3 regions of the Micromonospora sp. NPDC047644 genome follow, and region 2 is predicted to be linked to each of the others. Evidence: riboswitches for the same ligand, from Rfam matches in the RefSeq annotation. Region 2 holds a riboswitch; each other region holds the start of a gene.
The links. Region 2 has a riboswitch for cyclic di-AMP ahead of AB0877_RS14260 (hypothetical protein). Riboswitches for the same ligand answer to the same signal wherever they lie in the genome.

Region 1 (7,518 bases), on a different contig from region 2:
CGGGGTCTGTGGCGTGGCCCCGGGCTGACCTGGGCCAGCGTCATCTTCGTGGTCACCTGGGTGACGGCCGCCCAGTGGATCCGCGCCGAGCTGTGGACCACGCTGCTGGCGGTCGCGTACCTGTTGGTGATCGCCGCCGCCGCGGACGCGGACGTGCGCGGTCGGCGCTCGCCGTGGCGGTCCCGGCCGTTGGTCTGGCTCGGTGAGGTCTCGTTCGCCTTCTATCTGGTGCACGTGCTGGTGATGACGAGCGTGCTGCGGTGGAGCGGCACCTGGGGGGTCGGCTTCGGAGGCTGGCGTGGCCCGGCCGTGGTGCTCGGTTTCCTGGCGGCGAACCTGGTCCTCGCCGGGCTGCTGCACCGCTTCGTCGAAACCCCGATGATGCGCCGGCTCGCGCCGCGCCGCGCGGCCCGTCCGGCGCCCGTCCCCCGACAACGCGCGGCCGGCGACGACGACGCACGAGACCCCGCGAGCATCGCCCGCGGCGAGGTCGACAGACCCGCCGACGAGGTCGGTCAGGCCAGCGGTCGATCGCCGTACGTCGACCTGCGCTGAGGGCGTCCAACCTGGTCAAAGGGGCCGGCGCGGCGTGATCCGACACGCCCGTGGTCGGTGCGCCCGGGTCGGCGCGAGGCGTAGCGTGGGGGCGTGCTTCCGGTCGCGTTCACCTGTCCGCTGTGGTGGGTGGCGCGCTGGGCGACGCGGGTGCTGACCAGCCTCGCCGTCGTCGCGGCCCTGGCGCTCGGCGCAGGCCCGGCCACGGCCGCCACGTCGACGCCCGGCCCGGGGCCAATGTCCAGCGTGGTGCCGACCACTGTCGCCGGCTCGTCGGCGGCCTTCTGCCGGCACGCCGCGCCATCGGGGCCGACCGTCACCACCGCCGGCCGTGCGCCGGGCGACGATGGTGCCGACGCCACCGGGTCGGGGGCTTCCGGCGCGGTCCGTCCGGCCCCCGCGCCGGCCGCCGAGGAGTCGGCCCCGACCTGGTCGGTCGACGCGCCGGTGGCGCTCCCCGGCGATCAGGGCACCATCGCGGCCGGCGTGCTGCCGGTCCGCGCGGCCGACTCTGCCCGGCTGCCCCTCGTCGACCTCGCCGGCGGTCGGGCTTCCCGGGCCCCACCCGGGCGCTGAGCCACCGGGACGACCGTCCCGCCGCCGCGCCCTGTCGACCCACCCGCTTCCTGACCCGCCGACCCGTGGCCCGCCGTGGCCCGCTGGTCGGCGCGGCTTTCCATCGCACTGCTCACTCTCCACGAGGTGCCGACCATGGAGACCGTCGTCTTCTACCAGTTCGTGACCGAGGTGCCGCGGGCCGCCGCCATCTGGTCGACGCTGTTCCTCCTGACCCTGGGCCTGCTCACCGTGCTGGCCGCCCGCCCCGAACGGGACCGGCCCACTGGCGAACCGCTGCCGGCCGGGCCCACTGCCCAGGAGCTGGCCGCGGCCGAGGCCGTCGACAGGCGCCGCTACGCCGAGGAGGTGGCCGTCGCCGCGGCCGGCGCGGCCACCACCGCCAGGCGGCGGCGCGCCGCCTGGCTGACCGCTCAGGAACAGCTGAATCGGGCCTGGACCGGGTACGACGAGGCGGACGCCGCCGCGCGTCGCTTCGCTGGCGCCGGAGCGCTGCCCACCCCGCAGACCCCGCACACCCCCGCCGAGTACGCAGCCCGGGAACGTTATCTGCACCGGGCGGCGATGGCGGCGTACTGGCGGGGGGACCTGACCATGGCGCAGCTCGGCGACGTGTTCGGGCACCGGCGCGGCTGGGACCCCCGGCGACACCCGGTCGAGCAGGAGGTGCTGATCAGCAGGGTGATCCGGGATGCGCGGCTGGCCGACTACCAGGTGGCCGCCGACCGTGAGCGGGTCGCCTGGCGCGACGCGGAGTTGGCCGCCGAGTCGGCCCGTGCCCTCGCCGAGGAGGCGTACGCGGCGGCGGCCCGGCTCCGCCCGACCCTGGTGCCGGCGCGCCGCACGGTCGCCGGGGCGTTGCGTCCCGCCGTCGTGGCACTGTGGCGTCCGGCCCGGGTGGGTTGAGCCCAATCTGTTATGTGAGCCGGGTCACCCAGGTGTGAAATCGGACGTCCGGCACGATCGACGGCATTGTTGCCGCGATTGTGGTCGCGTTCTTTGCGGCCTGTCCGGTTGTCGCCCGTAGGCGTCGCCGTAACTGGTTGTCCCATCGAGTCACATCATCGGCAATTCGCGCAGAAATTGTGGCGCCGATTGGGGTTTACGCAGGTGAAGCTGGCTTGGCAGGGTGTTGAGACGCCAGTAGTGTCGTCCCGTCCGGTGCGGTAACCGATCGCAAGACGCGACGCCGCATCGACCCGCTCAATCGTGATCAACGAACCGGGGACCCACCAGTAAGTCCGGGGTGAATCCGCGAGCCACGGCCCGCGGTAGGGCGTCTTCCCGCCCGAATCCGTCAGCTAACCCGGTAGGCGGTGTCGGAAGGAGTCCCATCGTCGTGCAGCACCTTTCCACCCCTCGGTTGTTCCCTCGCCTCCACGGCGCGGCGGTGCACCCGCTCAACCGTCGCGTGACGGTGAGCTGACCCCCGGGTCATCGCCTTCCCCGCCCGGCCGATCCGGGCGTTCCCCTGAGCGGTTCACCATCCGCGGACCACGGTCCGCGCGCTGGCGCCTGCCCGGATACCGGTCCGGCCCCGGTGTGCCGCTCTCCCCCCGATCCGTGGAGGACCCCGTGAAGCACACCCTGCAGCGTCAGCTCCGCCGCCTCGCCACCGAGCGCCCGTACCAGATCGTCGCCGCCTCCGCCGCAGCCCTCGCGATCGCCACCACCACCGGCGCCCTGCTCACCACCGCCGACGACGCCCCGGCCGGCCAGCGCACCGCGACCACCGTCGCCGAGATGCGCAGCGACGTCGCCGCCTCCCGCGGCGAGGCTCGGGACGCGTCCCCCTCGGCCAGCGCCGCGCCGACCACGGCCGCCCCGGCCACCAGCGCCGCGTCGCCTGCCGCCAAGGCCAAGAGCAACCCCGACCTCACCCGTAAGCCGACGCCGCCGAAGCCCCCCGCGACGAAGGTGCTCGACTACGACTACGAGGCGCAGAACACCTATTACAACTGCGGCCCGGCGGCCACCCGGAACGCGCTCAGCGCCGCGGGCATCGACCGCACCCAGGAGGAGCTCGGCGCCGAACTGGGCACCACCGAGATGGGCACCAACTCGGCCGAGGACACCACCCGGGTGCTCAACGCCGAGGTGAAGGGCTCCCCGTACCGGACCCGGATGTTCCCCGGCGCGCCCAGCCCGGCCCAGATGGACCGGCTCCAGGCCGACGTGGTGAAGGCCGTCACCGACGGCCGGGGCGTGGTGGCCAACGTCGTCGGGGACGCCGTGGACACCGACGGCGGTTGGCACTCCTACGGCGGCGGGCACTACATCGCCGTCGTGGGCTACAAGGACAACGGTCGCACCGTACGGATCGCCGACTCGGCGAACCCGGCCGACCCGTCGTACTGGATCACCACGATCGACCTGGCCAACTGGATCACCAGCCGGGGCTACTCCGCCTGACCCGGGCACGCTGACCGCCGCGGGCGCCGTCTCCCACAAGGGGCCGGCGCCCGCGGCGTCTGGCCGCCCGGCCCGCCGTCGACGGCTCTCGTACCCGGCCGCGAACCGTGGGAGACTGCGGCCGTGGTGGATGAGACGGGTGGTCACACCGGCCGCGGGTCGGTCCTGCTGCTACTGCACGGCATGGGAACGACCGGGGACGTGTGGTTGCCCTGGGCCCCGTACCTCGAGCGGCACTGGCCCGGGCGGTGGCTGGCACCGGACCTCGCCGGCCACGGCTGGGCGCCGCCACTGCCGTCGTACTCCTTCGCGGGCTTGGCCCGGCAGGTCGCGCGGGCCCTCGCCCCCGACGACCGGCTGGTCGTCCTCGGGCACTCGCTGGGTGGGGTGGTCGGCCTGGCGCTGGCCGCCCGCGACGCCGGTGCGCCGGTGGACGCCGTGGTCGGGCTGGGCATCAAGGCACTCTGGTCGCCCACCGAGCTGACCCGCGCGGCCGAGGTCGCCGCCCGACCGGTGAGCTGGTTCGCCACCCGCACCGAGGCGGCTCGCCGCTACCTGCGCGTCGCCGGGCTCACCGGTCTGGTCGCGCCGGACCACCCGGTGGTGGAAGCCGGGTTGCGCCAGGTCGACGGCCGGTGGCGTCTCGCCATGGACCCGGCCGCCTTCGCCGTCGGCGAGCCCGACCTGGCCGCGCTGCTGGCCGCGACCGACGTGCCGGTGGTGCTGGCGCGCGGGGAGAACGACCCGATGGTCACCGACGAGCAGCTCAAGGAGTACGGGGTGCCGGTCGCCACGCTGCCCGGTCTCGGACACAACGCGCACGTGGAGGACCCGGCGGCGGTGCTGGCGCTGCTGGATCCGTACCGTTGAGGTGCGGTGAATATCGGTCGTGTGACCGCACCCCGCAACGTACGCTTCCGCGTCGATGCCTATCAGCGAATCGACACTGCTCGTCAGCGTGAGCCTCAATGTCGTCGACACCCGCCTCGACGACGCGGTGCGTCGCTGCCAACCACTCGCCGCGGCGCTTGACGCGCACAGCCTGAAAGCGGCTCGGACCGATCCCGACGGTGCCCGCGCGGGAGTGAACGTGGAGCTGATGCTCCGACCGCCCCCGCCTAACTCCGTCGACGGCCGGAAGGCGGCGTACCAACTGGCTGCGCCGCTGCTGAGCCGCTTCGGGTGGGTGAACGGCGATCTGGAGGTGGGGGAGTCGGTGCGCGGCCATCCGACGCTCTTCGCGTCCGGTTCGGAGCGGACCAAGGGCGGAATGACGCCGCTCAGCGTCTCCGTCCTCGCCGTGGCCGACAGCGCCGACGACGCTCTGGAGCTGCCGGGAGGTACGTCCGCCGCGGAGGCCACCACCTCGGTCCGTCGGCTGCCCGTGGTGGCCGCCGAGGATGACGTCGTGGTGCGGGTGCGAGCCCGCCTGGAGGCCCCGAATCTCGACGCGGCGCTGACCAGTTGCCTTCCGCTGTTCGGACGGCCCGACGTGTGGTCCGCCGTCGTCCAGCCGTGGGCGACCGAGATCGACGGGGTTTGGGAGCTGACCCTGCTCCTCGTGCTGCGGCCGGTCGGTGTGTCGCCGCGCGCACCCTTCGGGCGGGCGGTGGTCGCTCTGGCGACGGAGTTCGGGCTGGCGGCGACGGAGTTGCGCATGCACCCGGTCAGGTCGTGGTCGGTGGCGTGCTGGAGGCTGGCCGCTCACCCACGGCAGCGCCGACGGTCCAGGCCCTGTATCTGCGCGCGGGCGCTGACCCGTGCGACCCGCACCCGGTGGACCACCCGGTGGAGACCCGGGAGATGGTGCTCCGGGGCCAGGACGGGGACGAAGTGGACGGGGTCGAGTTGTTGAACGCGATCGAGGAAGCGTTGCGAGACGAGGTGCAGCTCGGGCCGGTGGTCGACGTCGCCGGTCCGGTTACGGACGCCGCAGAGCCGCACCCGTGGGAGCGGAGGTGACCGCCGGGCGTCGGCCGGGCTGAGCTGGCCTCCTGCCTGACCCGACAGCCCGGCTCAGGCGAGGGGAGAGAGCTGCGCCGTGTTCTCGGCGGCCGGGTCGTCCGTCGCCGCCAGCTCCCGGCGGGCCGCGGTCAGGAACGCCTCGGCGTACGCCTCGGCCGGGAAATCACCCAGGTAGCGGCGGCGGGTAGCCCAGCGGGCCTCGGCCAGCGGGTCGGTGTCCAGCAGAGCGGTCAGCACCTCGTCCACGTTGGACATGTCCCGACGCAGCACGTAACCCGACCCAGCCAGCGGGAACCGCTCCACGAACCGGTCGCCCTCGTCGCCCATGTCGGTGACCGCGTACGGCTTGCTGGAGTAGAGGAAGTCCGAGATCACTCCGGACACGTCGGAGACCAGCGCGTCGGCGGCGTTGACGCACTCGGTCAGGCTCAGTTCCCGAGCCGCCGCGCCGACCACGTGCTGGCGGCCGCTGTGAGCCCGGTCGGCGGCCAGCAGGTCGGTCAGGCGGCCCAGTTGCCGCGCCGATGCCGGGTTCTGTGTGGTGTACGGGTGGGCTCGCAGGATCACCGTCGCGCCGCGCTCCAACAGTCGGCGCAGCAGGCTCTCGGCCACCGGCAGCGAGCAGTAGTCGGCGTCGGCGTGGTGCCCGGTCCAGGTCGGCGTGTAGAGCACCGTCGGATGCGCCAACCCTCGTGCGGGCTCCGGGCGCACCTCGATCGACTCGACCTGTGGGCGACCGACCATCACGAACTTGTCCGCCGGGATCTGCACTCCGGCGCGGGCGTACCGGTCGATCGCGGCCTGCCCGGCCACGAAGATCCGGTCGAAGATCCCCGACACCGGGTTGGCGCTCGGCGCCTTGTCGCTGTCGCCGTGGTGCAGCTGGATGTGGGTGAGCTGGGTGAAGCGGACGCAGTGGCTGTTCTTCGCACCGTGGTTGACGTAGAACGCCGCCCGCAGGCTCGGCACCAACGCCTGGTCCATCGCCCCCAGGGTCGGGCAGTAGACCACCGGCGCGTCGGTGGCCGCCGCGATCGGGGCCAGGAACTCCGGCTCACGCAGCACCACCAGGAACGGCCGGCCGATCCGTTCCAGGTACGGCAGCCACATGGTGACCTGGTATTCCGAGCCGGGGGGCGCGGAGAAGTAGAGCAGGAACTCCGGCTGGTGCCGGCGCAGCGCGGCGGCCACCGACCCGCCACCGGCGCGTGGCCGGAACCGTCGCCGGGCCAGGTCCAGCGCGACCGCACCGGCGCCCGCCCCGACCAGCAGGCTGGCGGCCAGCGCCACCCCGGCCGGCAGGGCGAGCGCGGCGGCGAGCGCCAGGGCGGCGAGCAGCCCGAGCAGGGCGGTGCCGAGCCGGTCGGCGATCAGCGGCGTCCAGGCGCGTACCGGCAGGTTGGCGGCCCGAATTTCCAGGCCGCCAGCGGTGCGCAGCGGCCCCACCAGCAGCACCAGACCCAGCAGGACCAGCCCGGTGGCAACCAGGGCGAGGTCGAGCCCGTCGTCCAGCCGCCGGGAGTAACCGACCAGGATCGCCGTGGCGATCAACGCGGTCTCCGCCACCAGGTCGGCGCCGGGCCGGATCCGCTGCTCGACGGCCGAGGCGGCCAGCGCGGCGACTGCCAACGCCAGCCCCCAGCCGGTGGCGCCGGTCAGCGCCAGCACGACGAAGGCCAGCACGGCCAACCCGGTGCTCAGGCACCGGGCGGCCAGCTTTCGGACCAGGTCGCCGCGCATGTCGCTCCGTTCGTGGTTCCGCAGCCGTCGGCGTCAGTTGGCGGACGTCGCGCCGGCCGGTGCCTCGACCCGACTCGACCCGGACTGCGCCGGCACGCTCGGCCCGTCACCGGGTGCCCGGCGTACGTCGATCACCTGACCGGTCAGTTCGGAGATCAGCACGTCCAGCGACGACTGGGCGACGGCCTCGGCGGCGAGCAGGGTGTGCTCCGGCTCCTCGCCGAAGGCCCGCGTCCGCATCGGGGTGGCGGTGCGCTCCGGGTTGATGCA
Region 2 (7,518 bases):
ATCGTCCGGGTCCGCCGGGTGCCGCCGCGGCCCGGCGCCCAGGCCAGCTACACGATCAACGACCGGTTGGCGGCCGGGCCGCTGCGCTTCCGGACCACCTACCACGCCGACGTACTGATCAATGAGGCCGACGAGATCGTCATGGTGGCCCGCCAGTGGCCGGCCACCACCGTGCGAAACCACACCCGACTACGCGCCGAGCCGGACGGTCTGACCCGCATCGACGTCGAGATCACTCTGACCGCGCCGACGCCCCTGTTCCGCTACGCGTTCCGCCAGGCCCAGGCCGCGCACCTCGCCCTCGCCACCCGGCTGGGCGCCGCCCTGGACCGCACCAACAACGCCCCACCCCCCTGACCCACCCCGCTACCGCCCCCGACGCGCCCCTGGCACCCCCCGGCGCGCCGGCGACGCCCCCCGGTGCCCGGCGCCCCCGCTGCCCGGCGTGCCCGTCGACGCCCCTGCCGCGCCGATCAGCGCCCCGGCACGCAGGCGGCGCCCCCGCTGCCGCCCCCGGTGCCCGGCGCGCCCGGGTGCGCGGCGCCCCCGGTGCCCGGCGGCCCGGGTGCGCGGCGCCCCCGGTGCCCGGCGCGCCCGTCGACGCCCCTGCCGCGTCGATCTTGCAGTTTCGGCTGTCGATATCAGTGGGGATGGGCCCTTATGTCGGTGCAGGAAGTGCAAGATCGCGAGGGCGCTGAGCGCTGGGCGCGGGACGTGCGGGCGCGCGGGCGCGCGGGGGCGCGGGGGCGCGGGGCGCTGCGTGCGGGACGGGCGGGCGCGCGGAGGTGCGGAGGTGCGGAGGTGCGGTGGTGCGGGGCGCGCGGTGGTGCGGTGGTGCGGGGCGCGCGGTGGTGCGGGGCGCGCGGTGGTGCGGGGCGTGCGGGTGTGCGGGACGCTCGGGGCGTGCGGGGCCTTGGGTGTCTCAGATCTTGGTTGGGGCGCTGGTGCGGGTCGGGCGGGTGGTGGAGCGTCGGCCCCACGGCTTGTAGGTGGACAGCACTGTCGCAATGATCATCAGGCTGGTCGACACCGCCGGCGCGATGACCAGGTCGGCGCGATCGCGGGCGGGCAGGGCGGCGCCGACCGCCCCGGCGTGACGCAGGTTCGGGGTGAGCAGGAACAGCACCAGCCCGACCATCACCGTGGTGAGCACGAGCTTGACCAGCACCCAGCGGTGGCGCAGCAGACCCCATGGGGTGAGCAGCGAACTGGCGACTCCGATCAGCCAGACCAGGACGCTCAGCGGCGCGAACAGCACCGTGCCGACGAGGGCAGTGACCGGGTAGACCACCGCCGGGTCGGCGCCCCGCTGTACGGCGATGCCGAGGGTGAGCAGCACCAGGTCGGCGCCGAGCCAGCCGAGCGACGTGACGAGGTGCAGGGTGAGCAGCGCCTTGCGGGTGGTGGGTCGGATCCGAGGCATACCGCGATGCTGCCCGCCGGCCACCGCCGGGTCGTCCGACGAGCGACGACATCAGGGGTACGCCCGCTGACGTAGCCCGGCCCCGGAGATACGCGATGCCTGTGAGCCAGCCGGCGGCTCACAGGCATCACGACGCGCGGGTCAGTAGACCGACAGGTGTACGTGGTTGGTGTGGTCGGTCGACGGGGTGCCGTGCGCCCCGCTGTACGACTTCCACCCGCTGCTGGGCAGCCAGATCTGCCTGTACCAGATCACGTAGAGCACGGCGAGCCGGTCCGCGTTGCGGATGAAGTACGCGGCCAGGTTGTTGCCGTACGTCTTGTCGCCGCCGGTGGCGTTGCCGCCGAACCCGTTCTTCTGCGCCGCGAAGTCGCAGGCCCGGCCCTTCGGGTGTTCACCCGAGCCGCTGGGGCGGTGGCACGAGACGTACCGGGTGAATCCCGCGGCCTTGGCCTGGTTGAGCGCGTGCAGGGTGCGCGGGGTGATGCAGCCGTTGGCGGGCGTGGGGTCGTTGACGCTGCACGACTCGGAGGGCCAGGAGCCGTCGGAGTTGCGCGGTGCGGCCTTCGCGTTGGCGTTGGAGGTGCCCCGGTTGGAGCCGCCGTCCGCGGTGGTCTGCGGCTTGGGGGTGGTGGCCACGGTCAGGGCCCGTTCGGCCTGATCCTTGCGCTTGGCCATCACCGCGACCTGCTTGCGTTGTTCGTTGATCTCGCCGTCCAGGGCGATCCGGGTGCGGTTGGCCTTGTCCTTGCTGTCGAGCAGGTCGCGTAGCACCCGGTCCTCGTTGGCCGCCACCGCGTCCAGCGCGGCTGCCCGGTCCATGAAGCCTTCGGGGGTGCTGCTGTTGAGCAGCGCCGACATCGCACCGAGCCGGCCGGTGCGATAGGCGACCTCGGCGATCTCGCCGACCTTGCCGTTGCGCTGGTCGATCTCGACCTCGATGGTCTTCAACTGGGTGCCGAGCTGCTTCTGCCGCTGCACCGAGGTGTCCAGGGCGCGCTTCGCGTCCAGGTAGCCCTTGCTGGCAGCTTCAAGCTGGGCCCGCAACGCCGGGGTGCCGCCCTCCTCGTCGGAGTCGGGTGCGGCGGCCCGCAGGCCGGTCGGGGGAGCGGCCGAGGCGGTGCCGGCCGGGAGCGCGACGCCGAGGGCGAACATCGCGACGATCAGGGCCGCCAGTCGGGCGGCGGGTGGTCGTGCTGGTGCCACTGCGCATGTCCTTCCGTCAGCCGCCGACCGGGTTAGCTGACGGGTTCGGGACGGAAGATCCCTACCGCTGACGCGGATGCACCCCAGGAACGTGGTTCCCCGGTTCGCCCGGTTGGGCGATTAGGCGGCGACCGCCACCGGCGCCGGGAGGCGCCTTCTGGTGGAGGCCGGGACCGAGCCTACCGGTGCGGGTGGGACCGCTGCAGCCAATGTGACGGACGGTGCGTGCGTCACCACGGAAAACTGCGAACCGGTCACCATTCGATGGAGCCGCAGGCCCCGGAGGCGGCGCCGGGCTCGATCTGCAACGTCGCGTGCTCGATGCGGAAGTCGTCGTGCAGGGCCGTGCGTGCCGCGGTGAGCACCGCGCCGACCTCCGCGCCCGGTGCCATGGTCAGGTGGGCGGAGGCCACCTCCATGCCCGAGGTGAGCGTCCAGACGTGCAGGTCGTGCACCTCGACGACCCCGGGGACGGCGGCGAGCCGGTCGTGCACGGCGGTCACCTGGAGGTGCTCCGGGGCGGCCTGCACCAGGATGCGGATGGCGGCGCGGGCCAGCCGCCAGGTGCGCGGCAGGATGAACACGCCGATGGCGACCGCGACCAGGGGGTCGGCCCACCACCAGTCGGTGACGGTGATCAGCAGCGCCGCGCCGATGACGCCGACCGAGCCGAGCAGGTCACCGAGCACTTCCAGGTAGGCGCCCTGGAGGTTGATGCTCTCCCGGGCCCCGGCTCGCAGCAGCGCGAAGGCGGCGATGTTCGCCAGCAGGCCGAGTACGGCAACCGCGAGCATCGGGCCGGCGATGACCTGGTGCGGGTCACCGAAGCGGCGGATCGCCTCGATCACCACGTAGATCGCGACGCCGGAGAGCAGGACGGCGTTGGCCAGCGCGGCGAGCACCTCGAGCCGGTAGAGCCCGAAGGTGCGCTGCGGGTCACCGGTGGCCCGTCGGGTCGCCGTGATGGCGGCGAGCGCCATCCCGATGCCGAGCACGTCGGTGAACATGTGCCCGGCGTCGGAGAGCAGGGCGAGCGAGCCGGTGTGCAGTGCGACCACCGCTTCGACCACCATCAGGGTGGCCAGCAACCCGAACGCCGCCCAGAGGCGACCCCGGTGCTGGTGTGCGGCATTGGCGACGGACCCATGGTGGTGGTCATGCCCTGCGCCCACGAGAACCACCTTCCGCCGCTGGTCGGGACCCGGTCAAATGTATGCTCACATCGCTATGTGTGCAAGTGTACGGGTGGAGCGTTCCGCCGGTGGCAGTCCGCACACGTCAGCCGTTCGGGTCGATGGTGGTGAGCCGCTGGGTGGCCCGGGAGAGCGCCACGTACAGGGTGCGTACCCCGGCGCCCGGATCGGCCCGGATCTCGCTCGGGGCGACCAGCACGACCCCGTCGTACTCCATGCCCTTGGCTTCCAGGCTGGTGACCACCTGCAACCTGGGCGCGCCGAGAGCGCCCAGCCAACCGGCCACCTCGTCGCGGCGGGGGACCGGCGTGATCACACCGACCGTGCCCTCCACCTCGGCCAGCAGGCCGGCGGCGGCCTCCACTGTCGCGGTCTCCAACCCCGTCGCGGGCACCACCAGCTCCACCGGCTCGACCCCGGTGGAGCGGACGGCGGTCGGCAGCGGCAGGTCCGGGTAGAGCCGCCGGATCTCTGCCGCCGCCACCGCGAAGATCTCCGCCGAGTTGCGGTAGTTGGTGGTGAGCGTGAAGTCGTGTCGCTTGCGCCGGCCCAGCGCCTGGTCGCGGGCCCGGGTCAGCTCCTCCGGATCGCCGGTCCACGCGGTCTGCGCGGGGTCGCCCACCACGGTCCAGGAGGCCAGCCGGCCCCGCCGACCGATCATCCGCCACTGCATCGGCGAGACGTCCTGCGCCTCGTCCACCACCACGTGCGCGTAGTCCCGGTAGTCCGCCGGGCGTTCCCGGGCCGCCGCGCGGGCGGCCCGTTGCCGTTCACCGAGGGTGCTCAGCTCACGGACGCCGCCGGCGAGCTGGAACGGGTCGCGTCGCGCGCGGGCCGGCTGCGCGGGCTTGCCGAGCAGCGCGTCCAACTCGTCCAGCAGCGCCACGTCGGCGATGGTCAGCCCGGCCGAGTCCAGGTCCCGGTACGCGGCGTTGAGCAGCCGGATCTCCGCCGAGGAGAGAATCCCCCCGGCGTAGCGGCGCAGCCGGTCCGGCTGCGCCAGCCAGCCGAGCACGTGCCGGGGGTGCAGTCGAGGCCACCACGCCTTGAGGAACTCCCGGAACTCCGACCGCTCGGCGATCTCCGCCTCGAAGGCCGGTTGCTCCGGCAGCCGACCGCTGCTCAGCTCACGGGCCTGCGCCCAGAGCGCGGCGAACACCCCGTCGAAACCGGCCCGGCGCACCTCGTTGCGCCGTGCGCCGCGGTGCAGCGCGCGCTCCCGGATCCGGTCCAACGCGACCCGGTCCAACCGCAGCAGCGTGCCCCGGTAGAGCAGCCGCAGCTCACCCGGGCCGCCCGGCACCGCGTCGCGGGCCGCCCGCTCCAGCACCCGGCGCATCCGCAGCGAACCCTTCACCGCCGCCACCTCGGGCGGGTCGGGGCGGGTGGCTGTCATCCCCGGGAAGAGGGTGCCCAGCGAGTGCAGGGTCGCGGTGTCCTCACCGAGCGACGGCAGCACGGAGCCGATGTACTCGACGAAGACCGACGACGGCCCGACCACCAGGATGCCGCCGCCGGCATAGCGGCTGCGGTCGGAGTAGAGCAGGAACGCGGCCCGGTGCAGGGCCACAGCGGTCTTCCCGGTGCCGGGGCCGCCCGCGACGATCGTCACCCCGGAGCCGGGCGAGCGGATCGCCTCGTCCTGCTCCCGCTGGATGGTCGCCACGATGTCGCGCATACCCCGGCCGGTGGCCTTGGACAGGGTGGCCAGCAACGCGCCGTCACCGACGACGGTCATCCCCTCCGGGGCGGCCGTCGGGTCCAGCAGGTCGTCCTCGATCCGGGTGACCCGCTCGGCGCGGGACTGGATGGTGCGCCGCCGCACCACATCCAGCGGCTGCGCCGGGGTGGCCTGGTAGAAGGCGGCGGCGGCCGGCGCGCGCCAGTCGACGACGAGCGTGACGGCGTTCTCGTCGCGGATCCCCAGTCGCCCGACGTGCAGCACCTGACGGTCGCGCAGGTCCAGCCGGCCGAAGACCAGCCCCTCGTGCTCGGCGTCCAGGGTGTGCCGCCGCTGCGCGGCGTGGAAGACCATGGCGTCGCGCTCGACCAGGGCGCCGTGCGTGCCCACCCGGGCCATCCGGTAGCCGTCGCGCTCGGCGCGGACGGCCGACTGCCGCAGCTCGGCCAGTCGGGCGTACACCCGGTCCAGGTGTCGTTGCTCGACGGCGATCTCCTGCTCCAGGCCGGTCTGGTCGGTCAACGCACGCTCCTTCAGAGGTCGCCGGCAGGCGGCGGAAACCGCGCGGGCCAACCGCAGAAGGGTACGGCCCCGGACCCGACCCGCCGCGCCCGAGGTGCGCGAACGTGCTCAGGCACCCGTCCCGGCGGGGGCCGCGCCGAGGTGTGCCGGCGGCGATGCGCCGAGGTGTGCCGGCGGCGATTCGGCGATCGCCCGTCGTACGACGCCGGTGAGCGCGGCGTTCACCTCGTCCGGGCGTTCCATCATCAGCATGTGTCCGGCACCTGGGCAGACGGTCAGCTCGGTGGCCGGCAGAGCCGCCGCGATCGACTCGGCGCACGGCGGTGGGGTCAGCCGGTCCCGGTCGCCGACCAGGGCGGCGGCCGGCAGGTGGGCCAGCGCGGCGAGGGTGTCCAGGCGGTGCTGGGTGCCGATGGAGGCGCGGAACCCGCCGATCGAACGCAGCGAGGCCCGGGCCACCGCCGACGTCACCAGACGGATGTCGGCCGGCTCGCAGCGGTCACCGAAGAGCATCCACCGGATGCTCGGTTGCAGCGCGTTCAGCAGTGCCCGGGGAGCACGCCACGAGCCACACCGGGCCAGTACGCCGGCGCCGGTCGTCTCGGCCAGCCGGATCAACCGGGCGATCCGCGGCGAGAGCCCGTAGACGGTGTGCGTGTGCCCCTCGGCGGTGGTCGAGACGAAGACCAGGCCGGCGGTACGGGCGGCGAAGTGCGCGGGGTGGCGGTGGGCGTACTCCATGATCGTCATGCCGCCCATCGAGTGCCCGACCAGCACCACCGGGCCGGTCGGCGCGACCGCGTCGATGACCGCGGCCAGGTCGTCACCCAACTGGGCCAGGGTGGCCGTGGGCAGCGCCATGCAGCTGGACCGGCCGTGTCCCCGCGCGTCGTAGGCGACCACCCGCACCGCACCGCCGAACTGCGGCGCGGTGAGCGCCTCGACCTGTCGGTGCCAGGCGCGCCCGTCCAGCGTCCAGCCGTGCAGCAGGATGGCGGTGACCTGGGCGTCCGTCGGGCCCGTCGCCTCGACGTTGAGCCGTACGCCGTCCGGCAGGCCGACCTCGAACCGCTCTGGCATCGCCACCTCCCCAGGGCCGCCCAGTACCACCAGCACCTCCGATACCCGGCGGTAACACCGGCTACCCGCCATGACACCACGCCAATCGCGCCGTGGCGAACATTCCCGACCTCGCCCGTACCGGACGGTCGCGGGCCAAGCTGGACGGCATGGGGTCGTCGGGAGCGCCCATGGGAGCGACGTCGGGGCAGGGGCGGCAGGCCGGCGGTACGCCCCGCGCCGCCCTTGCCGACCTGCTGGCCGGCAATCGGCGGTTCGTCAGCGGTCAGCCTGCGCACGGACACGACGTCACGGCCGCCGCCGCGGCCTCCGGCGACCAGCAGCCGTACGCGGTGGTGCTGGGCTGCATCGACTCCCGGGTGCCGCTGGAGGCGATCTTCGACCAGACCTTCGGCGCGATCTGCGTGATCCGT
Region 3 (7,518 bases), on a different contig from region 2:
CCTCCAGGTCGGCGACGATCGCCTGCGCGGCCCGTTCGGTGACCCCGACCTCGGCGGCGACGTCCCGCAGCCGGGCGGTCGGATCGCGGGCGATGGCCAGCAGGACGTGTCCGTGATTGGTGAGGAACGTCCAGTTCCGCCCGCTGCCGGTGTCGCCCGTCACCGTGGTCGCCATCGTGTGACCGCCCTTCCGGATGTCCGTCTGCCCTCGCGAGAGTCTGGTCGCCCCGCCCGGAAGAGGTTGCCCAGGGGGTGGTCGGCGTCAACGTATGAAATCTAAATCACGCATCCCTTGACGCATCTTACGGTGCGTGTGACGGTGGAGCACGAGCCAGCGCCCGCCGCCCGGCCGGCGGATAGCCCTTTGACCAGGTCAGATGCGTCGAGACGAGGTGCGGGATGAGTCATACCGGAAGCTCCGGCGGTCAGCCGGGTCCGCAGCGGACCACCGACCGGGCCACCGCGCTGATCGAGCCGACCCGGGCGTACGCCGAACTGGTCGCCGGCAACCGGCGCTTCGTCGACGGCGCCCCACGCCACCCCAACCAGGATGCCGGGCGCCGGGCCGCGGTGGCCGACGGGCAACAGCCGTTCGCGGTGATCGTCGGCTGCTCCGACTCGCGGCTGGCTGCCGAGATCATCTTCGACCGGGGTCTGGGCGACCTGTTCGTGGTGCGCACCGCCGGGCACACCGCCGGCCCCGAGGTGCTCGGCAGCGTGGAGTACGCGGTGACGGTGCTCGGCACCCCGCTGGTGGTGGTGCTCGGTCACGACTCCTGCGGTGCGGTGCAGGCCGCCCGGGAGTCCGCCGCGACCGGTACCGCGCCGAGTGGCCATCTGCGGGCCGTGGTCGACGCCGTGCTGCCCAGCCTTGGCCGGGCCGAGGCCGAGGGCGTGGACGACATCGACGGCATCGTCGACATCCACATCGCACAGACCGTCGAGACGTTGCTCGCGCAGTCGCCCGTGCTGGCCGAGGAGGTGGCGCGGGGACGGTGCGCGGTGGTGGGCGTGTCCTACCGGCTGGCGGCCGGAGCGGTACGTCCGGTGGCCGCCGTGCCGGCCGGCTTCGCGACGTCGACGACACCGGCCTCGACCGACCCGGCCGCGCCCGCCATCGTCTGACGCGACGAGGGCCGCTCCGCGTCACGCGGAACGGCCCTCGACGAAATCGTGCGGGTCAGAGCAGCGACATGTGCACGTGGTCGGTGTGGTTCGACGGCCCGCTGTACGAACTCCAGCCGGTGGCCGGGAACCAGATCTGCCGGTTCCAGATCACGTAGTAGATGCCGAGCCGGTCGGCGTTACGGATGAGGAACGCGGCGACGTTGTTGCCATACATGCGGGTGTCGTTGTTGTGCCACGGGGAGAACCCGCTCTTCTGTAGCGACCAGTCGCAGGCGCGGCCCTTCGGGTGCTCCCACGGCCCGCCGGGGCGGTAACAGCCGACGAACCGGTTGAAGCCGGCCGCCTTGACCTCCTTGTACGCGTGCAGCGTGCGCGGCGTGACGCAGCCGGACGTGGTGGGGTCCTTCTCGCTGCACGACTGGGACTTCCAGTCACCGTCGGCGGTGCGACCCGGGCCGATCTTCGCGACCTTGGAGGTGGCATCCACCAGGCCGCCGGTGAATCCCTTGCCGCCGACGAGGGAGAGCGCCTTGTCGGCCTCGCTCTTGCGCTTCGCCATCAGAGCGGTCTGCTTCTGCTGCTCGCGGACCTCGGTGTCGAGCGCCAACTTGGCCTGCTCGGCGCGGGCCTTCACCTCGTTGACCTCGGAGAGCTTCTTCTCGTTGACCATGTTCATCTCGTCGAGCATCCCGGCGCGCTGGACGAACGAGTCGGGCGCTTCGCTCTCCAGCAGCATCGCGACCGCGCCGATCCGGCCGGTCCGGTACGCCTGGGCGGCGATCTGCCCGACCTGCGGGGCCAACGCGTCCAGGTCGGCCTTGGCCCGGTTGACCTCCGCCGCCAACTCGCTCTGCCGCTTCTTGGATTTGTCCAGCTTGGACTTCGCGGCGGAGTAGTCACGGTTGGCCTGCTCGATGACGTCGTTGAGCAGCTTGGGCTCGCCGTCCTCCTCGTGCCCGGACGGTGTGGGGTTCGTCGGGGCGGCATGCGCCGGGAACGGCCCGGCGAACACGGTCAGTGCGGCGATCACGGCCACCACGGGGGTCAACCAGCGGCGTAGGGGTGCCGTCACAATGTTCCCTTCCGTCGACCGCCGACCGGGTTAGCTGACGGGTTCGGGGCGGAAGCGGCCCCTACCGCTGATGCGGATTCACCCCAGGTACCTGGGTCCCCGGCTCGCCGGTTGGCGATTGGGCGGTGGCACCGCAGGCGCCGCTTCGCGCCTTCATCGGTAACCGGCAGCGAGGTTACCCGAGAGTCGACCGGCTGAGCTACGCCTGGATGCCGACCAAAAGCGTCATTTCGCCATAGCGTTGAGTGACCAATGACGGGGTTCTCAGGGTGGATGCCCGATCTGGTCACGCTGAGGAGTGTCACCATGCCGTATCCGTGCTCCTGTTCGACTTCGGCCACCGGTCGGTGGCCTCGGGTGGGGGTGCGGTCCGCGTCCGGTCCGGCTCGTCGGAGTCGGCCGTTCGCGGGGAGCTGAGTGCGGCCAGGGCCTCGCTGCGATCCGGTTGGGGTCGGGACGTGGGAGCGTCGGTGGACGCTGAGGTGTCGGTGCGCCCGGCGGCGGTGACCACCGCGGCCAGCCCGGTGGTCAGCGGCACGGCGGCGATCAGACCGAGGGTGGCGACCGCGCTGCGGACGATCTCCTGCGCCAGGAACTCACTGGTCAGGATCTGCCCGATCGGCCGCGCGTCGGCGGTGAGCAGGAGCAGCAGGGGCAGTGACGCGCCCGCGTACGCCAGCACGATGGTGTTGACAGTGGAGGCGATGTGCGCGCGGCCGACCCGGGTGGCGGCGCGGTAGAGCTGCAACCGGGTCAGCCCGGGGTTGGCGTTCGCCAGTTCGGTGACGGTGGCCGCCTGGGTGACCGTCACGTCGTCGAGCACCCCGAGGGACCCGATGATGATTCCGGCCAGCAGCAGACCGTGCAGGTCCACGTCGCCCTGGAACATCGACAGTGTGGTGGCGTCCTCGCTGCCGAAGCCGGTGAGATGGGTCGCGGCCGTGGCGATGGTGGCGAGCACGCCGGTCAGAACCAGGCTGCCCAGGGTGCCGAGCACCGCTACCGAGGTCTGTGCGGTGACCCCGTGGGTCAGGTAGAGCACCACGAACATGATCAGAGCCGCGCCGACCACCGCCACCAGCAGCGGCGACCTGCCGGCGCTGATGCCCGGCAGCACGAAGGTGAGCAGGATGGCGAAGCTGGCGGCCAGCCCGGCGAGCGCGGCCAGACCTCGCCACCGACCGAACGCGACGATCGCGGCCGCGAAGATCACCGCCAGCCACACCATCGGGGTGCCGCGTTGGTGCTCGGCGATGTTCCAGTTGCTGGTGGTGGGGTCGACCGGGTCGGCCAGCTCGACCAGGACGACCTCGTCGCCGACCTCGACCCGGGGCGCGCCCGGCCCGTCCGGCACCGGAGTCCGTACCTGCTGGCCGGCGGTCGGCCCGTCGTCCACCCGGACGTCGACAGTGCCGCACCGCCCGTCGCCGACCCTCGGGGTCCCCTCGGGGACCGACGGCACCGGCGGGCACGGCTCGCTCACCACCCGGGTGACGGTGCCGGGGTAGCGCGGCACGTCCGCGCCACCATCGGTCTGCGGCGATCCGCCGCGCGGCCAGAGCAGCGCCGCGGCCAGCACGGTGGCGACGAAGAGGGGCACCACAGTCACGACGAGGATCCGTCGCACCCTCGGTGGGGCGGACGGAGCGGAGTGTGTGTGGTTGGCGGCCAAGGTGGGACTCCCAACGATCCGGTGCGGGGTACGGGTCAGCGGGCCGGGCGGTTCACCGTTTCGGCGGAAACGCGGCGGACGGCGGGGCGGATCGCTGCCTGACGACCCCTTGATCACGGACGGTCAGTGCTGGGCCGGGGGCGACGCCACGTCGAAGCGGCGCTGGTACCCGACTGTGCAGCGGCATACGGAGGGCCATCGGGGAGATGCTAGCCAGCCCACCTGGGGGTCGCGGGTCGTGTCGGGTGTCGGGTGGCCGATCCGGCCGCGTGGCGCTCGCCGGGCCGGCATGTTGGAGCCATGCCCGCTGCACCACCGCCGGACCCCGGCCACCCGCAACCCACCAGATCCGTGCCGCACGACAAGCACGGGCACGACGAGCGCCCCGTGCACGACAAGCACGCCGGGCACGATCCGGCGATGTTCCGCCGTCGGTTCTGGGTGTGCCTGGTGTTGACCGTCCCGGTGGTGCTGACGAGTCATCTCGTGTCGGGTCGGCTGGGCCTGAGCGGGGACGTCGTCCCCGCTCGGGCCTGGGTGGGCCCGGTGCTCGGCTCGGTGGTGTTCTGGTGGGGCGGTTGGCCGTTCCTGGTCGGTGCGGTTCGGGAGGTCCGGGACCGGGCGCCCGGGATGATGCTGCTGGTCGCGATGGCGATCACCGTCGCGTACGCCGCGTCCCTGGCGACCAGCGTCGGCGTCTTCGACCTGGACTTCTGGTGGGAGTTGGCCGCGCTGGTCACCATCATGCTGCTCGGGCACTGGCAGGAGATGAAGGCCATCGGGCAGGCCCGGGGAGCGCTGGCGGCGCTGGCCGCGCTGTTGCCGGACGAGGCCGAACGGGTGACGGCGGAGGGCCGGGTCGAGGCCGTGCCGGTGACCGGACTGCGGATCGGCGACGTGGTGCTGGTCCGGCCGGGAGGTCGGGTGCCGGCGGACGGCCGGGTCGTCGAGGGCGACGCCGAGCTGGACGAGTCGATGATCACCGGGGAGTCGCGGCCGGTCGCCCGGTCGACCGGCGACCGGGTGGTGGCCGGCACCGTCGCCACCGACTCGGCTATCCGGGTGCGCGTCGAGGCGGTGGGTGAGCAGACCGCGCTCGCCGGCATCCAGCGGATGGTCGCCCAGGCCCAGGCCTCCGGTGGACGGGCCGAACTGTTGGCCGACCGGTTCGCCGCCGCGCTGTTCTACCTGGCCACCGGCACCGCCGTGCTGACCGTGCTGGTCTGGACCGCGCTCGGTCAGCCCGACGAGGCGGTGGTCCGCGCGGTCACCGTCCTGGTGATCGCCTGCCCGCACGCGCTGGGTCTCGCCATCCCGCTGGTCGTCGCGCTCTCCACCGCGCTCGCCGCGCGGTCCGGGATCCTGGTCAAGGACCGGCTGGCCCTGGAGCGGATGCGGACCGTCGGCGCGGTGCTCTTCGACAAGACCGGCACGCTGACCCGGGGCGAGCACGGGGTGACCGACCTGGCGACGGCGTCCGGCGTCGAGCGCGACGAGGTGCTGCGGATCGCGGCCGGTGTCGAGTCGGAGAGCGAACATCCGTTGGCCCGGGCGATAGTGGCGGCGGCCGGCCGCGCCGGCCCGGCCCGGGCAGCCGGGTTCCGGTCGCTGCCGGGCCGCGGTGTGAAGGCGACAATCGACGGTACGGAGTACGCGGTGGGCGGGCCGGCGTTGCTGCGTGAGCTGGGCCTTTCGCTCCCGGCGGAGCTGGAGGCCGCGACCGGGCGGTGGTCGGCGCGGGGTGCCGCGGTGTTGCACCTGGTGCGGCTGCCCGACGCCGTGCTCGGCGCGTTCGCGCTGACCGACGAGGTGCGTCCGGAGGCCCGGCGCGCTGTCGACGAGTTGCGTGCCGAGGGTGTCCGGACCATCGCCATGATCACCGGTGACGCCCGGCCGGTGGCCGAGGCGGTCGCCGCCGACCTCGGCTTCCGGCCCGGCGTCGACGAGGTCTTCGCCGAGGTGCTGCCGGCCGAGAAGGACGATCGGGTGGCCGAGCTCCAGCGGCGGGGGTTGGTGGTGGTGATGGTCGGTGACGGGGTGAACGACGCGCCGGCGCTGGCCCGGGCGGACGTGGGCATCGCGATCGGCGCGGGCACCGATGTGGCCATCGAGTCCGCCGGGGTGGTGCTGGCATCCTCGGACCCGCGTGGGGTGGAGGCCGTGGTCCGGCTGTCGCGGGCGTCGTACCGGAAGATGCGGCAGAACCTGGCCTGGGCGGCCGGCTACAACGTGGTGGCGCTGCCGCTGGCCGCCGGGGCGCTGGCCTGGGCGGGTGTGGCGCTGAGCCCGGCGGTGGCCGCGGTGCTGATGTCGGCGTCGACGATCGTGGTGGCGCTCAACGCGCAGTTGCTGCGCCGGGTCCGTCTCGATCCCGCGCCGGACTGAGCGCGGTCAGCCGCGCTTCATGAGCCGGCCGACCGCCGCCATCATCTCGGTGGCCATCTCGTCGGCCCGACCCTCGGCGGCACCCTCGTGCAGGCAGTGCCGGGCGTGCCCGTCGAGCAGCCCGAGGGCCACCTTGTCGAGGGCGGCCTGGATGGCGGAGATCTGGGTCAGCACGTCGATGCAGTACCGGTCGTCGTCGACCATCTTTTCGATGCCGCGGACCTGCCCCTCGACGCGGCGGAGCCGCGCGAGCAGCTGGTCCTTGCTGGCGGTGTATCCGCGGATCGGGGTGGGTGCGGTCATGCCGACCAGGATAGCGTACCCCCAGGGGGTATGGTACGGTCGATTCTGTTGACATACCCCCACCGGGTACCGGTACCACGAAGGGAACGATCCAATGGTCGACACGACGTACCAGGTGCAGGGCATGACCTGCGGGCACTGCGTCAGCGCGGTGAGCGCCGAGGTCGGTGCCATCGAGGGTGTGCGGGACGTGCAGGTCGACCTCGCCGCCGGCCGGGTCACCGTCAGCAGCGACCAGCCGCTGGACACCGCCGTCGTCCGGGCCGCCGTCGACGAGGCCGGTTACGACCTCGTCGACGCGTGATCGGCGGGCCGGCGTGCGTACCGTGACGAAACTGGCCGGGTTCGCCGTCGGCCTGGCGGCCGTCTTCGGCGCCGCCTACGGGGTCGGCCGGGTCGTCGACCCCGCCCCGGTCGCCGAGAGCCGGCACGACGAGGTCGCCACCACCCCGACGGCGGGCGAGCGGGGCGGGTCGGGCGATCGGCTGCCCGGCGGGTTGCTCGTCTCCGACAGTGGCTACACCCTCGAACCGGTGGACGCCCCGGCCGGCGGGTTCGCCTTCCGGATCGCCGGCCCGGACGGCCGACCGGTCACCCGGTACGACGTGGCGCACGACAAGCAGATGCACCTGATCGTCGCCCGTCGGGACCTCTCCGGCTTCCGCCACGTCCACCCCGAGCTGGCCCCGGACGGCACCTGGCGGGTCGACACCCCGCTGGCCGGCCCCGGGCAGTGGCGGGCGTTCGCCGACTTCACCCCGACCGGGGGCGAGCCGCTGACCCTGGGCGTGGACGTGACAGTCCCCGGCGAGCTGACCGAGCGGCCGTTGCCCGCCCCGACGACCAGCACCACGGTCGACGGCTACACCGTCACCCTCACCGGTGCGCCGCAGCCCGGCCGGACATCGTCGCTGACCCTGACCGTCAGCCGGGACGGGCAGCCGGTCACCGACCTGGA

Region 1: it holds a riboswitch for cyclic di-AMP, as region 2 does, so the genes downstream of both, AB0877_RS23920 (C39 family peptidase) here and AB0877_RS14260 (hypothetical protein) in region 2, are expected to answer to the same signal.
Region 3: it holds a riboswitch for cyclic di-AMP, as region 2 does, so the genes downstream of both, AB0877_RS01390 (hypothetical protein) here and AB0877_RS14260 (hypothetical protein) in region 2, are expected to answer to the same signal.

The regions. Positions count from the first base shown of each region.
Region 1 is NZ_JBEYSY010000014.1:211,998-219,515, forward strand. Features, by position in the region: gene AB0877_RS23905 (acyltransferase) at 1-555, shown strand, start outside; gene AB0877_RS23910 (hypothetical protein) at 649-1,131, shown strand; gene AB0877_RS23915 (hypothetical protein) at 1,267-2,037, shown strand; cyclic di-AMP (ydaO/yuaA leader) riboswitch at 2,322-2,462, shown strand; gene AB0877_RS23920 (C39 family peptidase) at 2,695-3,543, shown strand; gene AB0877_RS23925 (alpha/beta fold hydrolase) at 3,667-4,413, shown strand; gene AB0877_RS23930 (hypothetical protein) at 4,469-5,398, shown strand; gene AB0877_RS23935 (CDP-glycerol glycerophosphotransferase family protein) at 5,560-7,248, opposite strand; gene AB0877_RS23940 (bifunctional cytidylyltransferase/SDR family oxidoreductase) at 7,282-7,518, opposite strand, start outside.
Region 2 is NZ_JBEYSY010000007.1:305,040-312,557, reverse strand. Features, by position in the region: gene AB0877_RS14270 (SRPBCC family protein) at 1-357, shown strand, start outside; gene AB0877_RS14265 (hypothetical protein) at 923-1,423, opposite strand; gene AB0877_RS14260 (hypothetical protein) at 1,565-2,578, opposite strand; cyclic di-AMP (ydaO/yuaA leader) riboswitch at 2,635-2,766, opposite strand; gene AB0877_RS14255 (cation diffusion facilitator family transporter) at 2,884-3,801, opposite strand; gene AB0877_RS14250 (AAA family ATPase) at 3,908-6,025, opposite strand; gene AB0877_RS14245 (alpha/beta hydrolase) at 6,134-7,105, opposite strand; gene AB0877_RS14240 (carbonic anhydrase) at 7,276-7,518, shown strand, end outside.
Region 3 is NZ_JBEYSY010000001.1:294,191-301,708, reverse strand. Features, by position in the region: gene AB0877_RS01400 (MarR family winged helix-turn-helix transcriptional regulator) at 1-175, opposite strand, end outside; gene AB0877_RS01395 (carbonic anhydrase) at 400-1,125, shown strand; gene AB0877_RS01390 (hypothetical protein) at 1,181-2,200, opposite strand; cyclic di-AMP (ydaO/yuaA leader) riboswitch at 2,205-2,335, opposite strand; gene AB0877_RS01385 (YibE/F family protein) at 2,502-3,872, opposite strand; gene AB0877_RS01380 (copper-translocating P-type ATPase) at 4,293-6,257, shown strand; gene AB0877_RS01375 (metal-sensitive transcriptional regulator) at 6,264-6,560, opposite strand; gene AB0877_RS01370 (copper ion binding protein) at 6,655-6,864, shown strand; gene AB0877_RS01365 (hypothetical protein) at 6,878-7,518, shown strand, end outside.